One region of the Xenorhabdus poinarii G6 genome, then DNA from elsewhere that is predicted to be linked to it. Evidence: predicted binding sites of a transcription regulator. Region 1 holds the regulator's gene; each other region holds the start of a gene.
The links. The regulator PurR, encoded in region 1, represses purine synthesis genes. The targets are predictions, from matches to a motif close to CANGCAAACGTTTGCNTG.
Positions count from the first base shown of each region.

Region 2: purH (bifunctional phosphoribosylaminoimidazolecarboxamide formyltransferase/IMP cyclohydrolase) is a predicted target of PurR. The motif match lies at 1,450-1,467, and genes of this name have one in related genera.
Region 3: purL (phosphoribosylformylglycinamidine synthase) is a predicted target of PurR. The motif match lies at 1,375-1,392, and genes of this name have one in related genera.

Region 1 covers NZ_FO704551.1:1,536,961-1,539,240, reverse strand. Annotated here, with positions in the region: gene purR (HTH-type transcriptional repressor PurR) at 449-1,474, shown strand; gene punR (DNA-binding transcriptional activator PunR) at 1,478-2,280, opposite strand, start outside.
Region 2 covers NZ_FO704551.1:3,052,725-3,055,004, reverse strand. Annotated here, with positions in the region: gene purH (bifunctional phosphoribosylaminoimidazolecarboxamide formyltransferase/IMP cyclohydrolase) at 1-1,311, opposite strand, end outside; rRNA gene XPG1_RS14115 (16S ribosomal RNA) at 1,901-2,280, shown strand, end outside.
Region 3 covers NZ_FO704551.1:1,014,102-1,016,381, reverse strand. Annotated here, with positions in the region: gene purL (phosphoribosylformylglycinamidine synthase) at 1-1,290, opposite strand, end outside; gene mltF (membrane-bound lytic murein transglycosylase MltF) at 1,557-2,280, shown strand, end outside.

The DNA.
Region 1 (2,280 bases):
CGTCTTTTAGATCTTTGATCAAATCAGGCAGAGGCTTCCCAGAAACACAATCATGATTAATGCGCTACCGGCCGCCAACAATCCCAACTTCAGATCTGTACTCATAGAATATCCTCTGTATAAAATTAAGACCCCCTAACACCCTAAATTTTAAGTGGTCATTCACCGTTTTACCTAAAAAGCAGACTGCAATATTTCATTCATACTCTTTATAGCATCGATTATTACTTCCACTTTTGAGCTAGATCAGACAAAATTCACGGTTCATCGCTAACTTATTGCCAACCATCACCCTATATATAAATATGTTGGCAATTGATTAACAAATATCTATACCTGATAAATTTCAAGTTACAGGGGAATGCTAGCTAATGCAGTCAACCAAACGGAAATTTGAAAGATAAAGGGTGTACAAATTTAGACCATAAGGTCAGGAGTTCTTTTTATCATGGCAACGATCAAAGATGTGGCCAAACACGCTGGTGTTTCAACCACAACCGTATCCCATGTTATCAATAAAACCCGTTTCGTCGCCGAAGATACCAAAGCTGCTGTTTGGGCGGCTATTAAGGAACTGAATTATTCGCCCAGTGCTGTTGCCCGTAGTTTAAAAGTCAACCACACCAAATCGATCGGGTTACTGGCCACATCCAGTGAGGCACCTTATTTTGCTGAGATCATAGAATCGGTTGAAAATAGCTGCTATAGCAAAGGCTATACACTGATTTTATGTAATTCTCATAACAACCTTGATAAACAAAAAGCCTATCTCGCAATGCTGGCACAAAAGCGCGTCGATGGTTTGCTGGTCATGTGTTCAGAATACCCTGAACAACTTTTAGGTATGCTAGAAGACTATCGTAATATTCCGATGGTGGTTATGGATTGGGGAGAGTCCAAAGGGGATTTCACCGATGCAATTATTGATAACGCCTTTCACGGTGGTTACCTGGCTGGCCGTTATCTTATTGAACGTGGCCACCGTGAAATTGCCTCCATTTCCGGACCGTTAGCCAGGAATACCGGAGGGGGACGCCACCACGGTTTTCTCAAGGCATTGAAAGAGGCCAACATTGCTATTCGAGATGAGTGGATTGTTCAAGGTGATTTTGAACCTGAATCCGGTTATCAGGCCATGTATAAGATCCTTAATCAGAAACATCGCCCAACCGCCGTTTTCTGTGGCGGCGACGTGATGGCAATGGGCGCAATTTGTGCTGCCGATGAGTTAGGATTGCGCGTTCCGCAAGACATTTCAATTATCGGTTACGACAATATTCGTAATGCCCGCTATTTCACGCCAGCATTAACAACCATTCATCAACCCAAAGAACGTTTAGGGCAAATGGCATTTTCGATGTTATTGGACAGAATCGTCAATAAACGTGAGGATGCACAAACTATCGAAGTCCATCCACGCCTCGTTGAACGACGCTCGGTGGCGGATGGACCTTTTATCGATTATCGCCGCTGACAGTTAACTTTCTTGCAGCCATTCAGCATTCAGCGTATTGCTATCCCCCAGGTAATCGAGTAACCAGCTTAATGCCGGAGAATGGCTTTTTTGCAACCATGTCAAGCAGCATGGACTATCAGGCAATGGTTGTTCAAGTTCGAGTGTCGTCAGCTTGCCCTTACGGATCAGCGGTAACGCCCGATGCTTGGGAACCATTCCTACACACAGTCCATCCATGAGGCAACTCAGCCCTGCATCCCAATCCGGAACAATCAACCTCCGTTGATTATCTAAAGCCCATGTATTACGTTTAGGCAAGCTGCGCGAAGTATCCTCAAGGCATAAACTGGGATAAGGCCGCATTTGATCATCATTCAATTTTCCGGATATTGCCGCCAATTCATGGCCGGGGCTGACAACGCACAGCCATGGCATGAATCCCATATCCCTGAAGCTATAGCGTTCCCCGACAGGAGAGGCTCGAGTTGCCCCTATAGCAACATCCACGCGTTCATCAACCAACGCATCCCATACCCCATTAAACACTTCAGGATAGATGAATAATTCAATATCTGGGAAATGGCGGTAGAAATCCAAAATTAGCCGAAGCGTCCGCTCTGGTTTGACAACCTGATCAACCGCAATACTGAATTGCCCCCGCCAGCCATTGGCAACTTGTTGGCACTGATGTCGGGTGTGATTCATTTTTTTGATAACAGAACGAGCTTCTTTGATAAAAATAGCCCCTGCTTCCGTGAGTTCAACATCCCGGTGACGACGTTCAAACAGTGATACTGCCAACCATTCTTCAAGCTGCTTTACCG
Region 2 (2,280 bases), 1.5 Mb from region 1:
ATAAACAATCGCATTGGATTTAACGAATTTAGCGACTTTCCAGCAGAACAGAGCATCTTGCATCTCTTGTTGCGTTGGCTGGCGTTTGGAGACAACAACCAGATCACGCGTTGTCACCATGCCTAAATCCCGATCTTGTACTAACAAGCCACCGTTAACACGTTTGAAATCTAGGTTAGCAATAGGGGAATGCCATTCACCACATGCCAAAACACGGACATTTTTTTTGGTTGCCAGAATTGGCAAAGCGGCTTTATGAATAGAAGGCGCAATGATAACTTCAATAAACTGGCGTTCAATGATGGTTTGAGCGGTATTCGCATCGAGCTCGCGGTTAAACGCAATGATGCCTCCGAATGCGGAAGTCGGATCGGTTTTAAACGCGCGATCATAGGCGATATCGATGCCAGTGCCTATTGCAACACCACAAGGATTGGCGTGTTTGACAATAACACAGGCTGGTTCAGCGAAAGCTTTGACACATTCCAGTGCTGCATCGGTATCTGCAATATTGTTATAAGAGAGAGCCTTGCCTTGTAATTGGGTTGCCGTAGCAATGGACGCCTCAGCAGGTTGTCCTTCTGTTGCTTCTATATAGAAAGCGGCATCCTGATGGCTGTTTTCGCCATAACGCATATCTTGCTTTTTAATGAAATTCAGATTCAGAGTGCGAGGGAAACGTCCAGCGGGTTGCTCAGTATCACCGTGATATGGTGGAACTAATTGACCAAAGTAATTGGCAATCATACTGTCATAGGACGCGGTATGTTCAAAAGCTTTAACCGCTAAGTTAAAACGAGTGGATTGTGTCAATGAATTCTGATTGTTATCCATTTCCTCAATGATATTGTCATAATCTTGGGTGTTGACGACAATCGTGACTTCTTTGTGGTTTTTAGCTGCGGAGCGAACCATTGTCGGGCCACCGATATCAATATTCTCTACAGCGTCGTCCAGAGAGCAATCTGGTTTTGCTACAGTTTGGGCAAAAGGATAAAGATTAACGACGACCATATCGATTTGCAAAATCTGGTGCTGTGTCATAACTTCATCATCTTGCCCACGCCGACCCAAAATACCGCCATGAATTTTGGGATGAAGTGTTTTGACACGCCCATCCATCATTTCGGGGAAGCCGGTGTAGTCAGACACCTCGGTAACATTCAATCCTGCTTCGGCCAGTAAACGGGCAGTGCCTCCTGTAGAAAGGAGTTCGACACCACGATGTGATAAGGCCTTAGCAAATTCAACAACCCCCGCTTTATCAGAAACACTTAGCAGGGCACGACGGATTGGGCGAAGCTGTTGCATTGGAGTGATCCTTCGAATTTCATAAAACAAGAATGTGTTATTGAAGAAAAACCGCGGATGTATAGAAAAAAGGGGTTCTGCAATAACATTTCAAAACAACCTGAAAAAATATTTGGTGATTTTTCCTTCGCAGATTGTAACGAAAACGTTTGCGTGATGCTCGATAATTTTCACCAAAATATTTGATTGTGGATAATTCTGTGTGCAAACGGGTATAAAGTGGTGTTTTGCTGTGTTATTAGGCAAACGATAATTTTTTTCAAAAAAACGATTGCCAGCGCCGTAAAAGTCCCTATAATGCGCCACCACTGACCGACGCCACGCTGACACAGGCCGCGCCGGGCAGGGAGAAGAAAGCGAAAATAAACGCTTGACTCTCGAGGCGAAAAGCGTAAGATACGCAGCCTCGCAACCCGGCAGTCATGCCCGGTTGACACGCTCTTTAACAAATTAATCAGACAATCTGTGTGGGCACTCGCAAGACCCTATCTTAACGCCGAAAGGCGGAAAAGATTATGCAAGTCTTAAAGAGTGACTAACAGTGAATTCATTATGAATAAACCGTTTAATTCTTTGAGCATCAGACTTTTAATTGAAGAGTTTGATCATGGCTCACATTGAACGCTGGCGGCAGGCCTAACACATGCAAGTCGAGCGGCAGCGGGAGAAAGCGTGCTTTCTTGCCGGCGAGCGGCGGACGGGTGAGTAATGTCTGGGGATCTGCCCGATGGCGGGGGATAACCACTGGAAACGGTGGCTAATACCGCATAATCTCTGTGGAGCAAAGTGGGGGACCTTCGGGCCTCACGCCATCGGATGAACCCAGATGGGATTAGCTAGTAGGTGGGGTAAAGGCTCACCTAGGCGACGATCCCTAGCTGGTCTGAGAGGATGACCAGCCACACTGGGACTGAGACACGGCCCAGACTCCTACGGGAGGCAGCAGTGGGGAATATTGCACAATGGGCG
Region 3 (2,280 bases), 520 kb from region 1:
CGGAATATCCCCTTTTTGCACATGCTCTTCACAGATATTGCCGATCCCGCCTGCCAGCATAATAGGTTTGTGATAGCCACGCAGCTCTGTGCCATTATGGGAGGACACTTTTTCTTCATAGGTTCTGAAATACCCAAGCAAGGCCGGACGCCCAAATTCATTATTAAACGCCGCGCCGCCTAACGGACCTTCCAGCATAATATCCAACGCACTGACAATCCGATCAGGTTTACCAAAATCTTCTTCCCACGGCTGCTCAAACCCTGGAATTCTCAAGTTTGACACTGAAAAACCGACCAATCCCGCTTTGGGTTTAGCACCTCGCCCAGTGGCGCCTTCATCCCGAATTTCACCACCTGACCCCGTCGCAGCGCCAGGCCAGGGCGAGATCGCCGTGGGATGGTTGTGAGTTTCAACTTTCATCAAAATATGGGCTGGCTCTTGATGAAAGTCATAAACACCCGTAGCCGCGTCAGGGTAAAAACGCCCGGCCTGCGAGCCTTCCATCACAGCCGCATTATCTTTATAAGCAGAAAGGACATAATCTGGCGTCTGTTCAAAGGTATTTTTGATCATCTTGAACAGAGAGTGAGGTTGAGCCTGCCCATCAATAACCCAATCTGCATTGAAAATTTTGTGGCGACAATGTTCAGAATTCGCCTGAGCAAACATATAGAGTTCAACATCGGTTGGATTACGTTCCAACGTTTGAAAAGCCTCCATCAGATAATCAATTTCATCTGCCGCCAGTGCTAATCCCAATTCGATATTGGCGGCTTCCAGTGCTGCCCGTCCTGATTGCAAGATATCAATCTGTTTCAACGGCGCAGGTTGTTGGTGAAAAAACAGCGCTTCGGTCTGCTCAAACTGAGTGAACACACTCTCCATCATGCGATCATGCAATAATGCTGACAATGCCTGCCATTGCCCGGTATCCATGCCAGGCGTTTGAATATAATAAGCAATACCCCGTTCTAACCGGACAATCTGATGCAGACCACAATTGTGAGCAATATCTGTCGCTTTCGTTGACCAGGGAGAGATCGTTCCTGGACGCGGTGTCACTAATATTCGTTGTCCTTGGGGCTCACGTTCCGCCAGAGAAGGGCCATATTTTAATAACTGATTTAATTTCTCTCGCTCATCGGCTGTGATTGGTGCGTTCACCTCAGCAAAATGGACATATTCTGCATAAATTCCGGTGACTGGGAGAAAGCAATCTTGACACTGAGAAAGGAGCTTGGTGATACGAAATGCTGATAAAGCGGGTGCGCCACGCAGGATTTCCATAATAATAGGTTCTCTCATCTTAGAAGCAAAGCCTGACTGATACCTCAGGGGGAACTGCAAGCATTATAGAGGAATGTTCTTTCCGACGAAACCGTTTGCGTGGCTATTTTATCCCCTGACAATACACTCATTAAAAAGCGAAAACGGGTTTAATGGGGTTGCATATCCTTATTTTGTTGCGCAAAATTCTCGATTACTGGAAATTTAGCCATGCTATCATTTTGCATTTCATACTGTACCCACCCGTTCTGGAAAGAGATGACTATTTGAATAAATTAAAAATAAATTATTTTGTTATCGTCATTATCGCGCTTTTGTCTGCGGCCATTATGAGTCTCAATATTAATTGGTCCACTAAACAGCAGGAGCAAATCAACAAAATTCTGGCGCGGGGTGAATTACGAGTTAGTACGATCAGCTCCCCGCTAATCGCTCTCAACAGTCAAAATGAACTCACCGGATTCGACTATGAACTCGCCAAGCGGTTCGCTGATTATCTGGGGGTTAAACTGGTCATCAACTTCCGTTCCAACATTAACCAACTTTTTGACGATTTGGAAAATGATAAAGCGGATTTCTTGGCCGCCGGACTTATCTACAATCAAGCGCGGTTAGATCAAACACGTACTGGCCCTACCTACGCTTTAGTTGAACAACAATTGGTTTATCGCAAAGGAACCCCACGCCCACGCACATTCAGTGATCTAAAAGGAAAATTTATCGTCACCGCCGGCTCCGCTCACGTCAGCGAATTAAAAAAATGGAAGGCAAAGTCTTACCCTGAGTTAACCTGGGAAGAAACATCGCAAGAAAACACGCAACAATTGCTTGAACAGCTCTCTGAAGGGAAAATTGACTATACAATCAGTGATTCCATCACGCTAGCCCTGCAACAGCGCATTTACCCCAATCTGGCCATTGCGTTTGATATCAATGAAGAGAGTCCTCTGACCTGGTATTTAAAACGTAATAGCGATGATAGTCTCTACT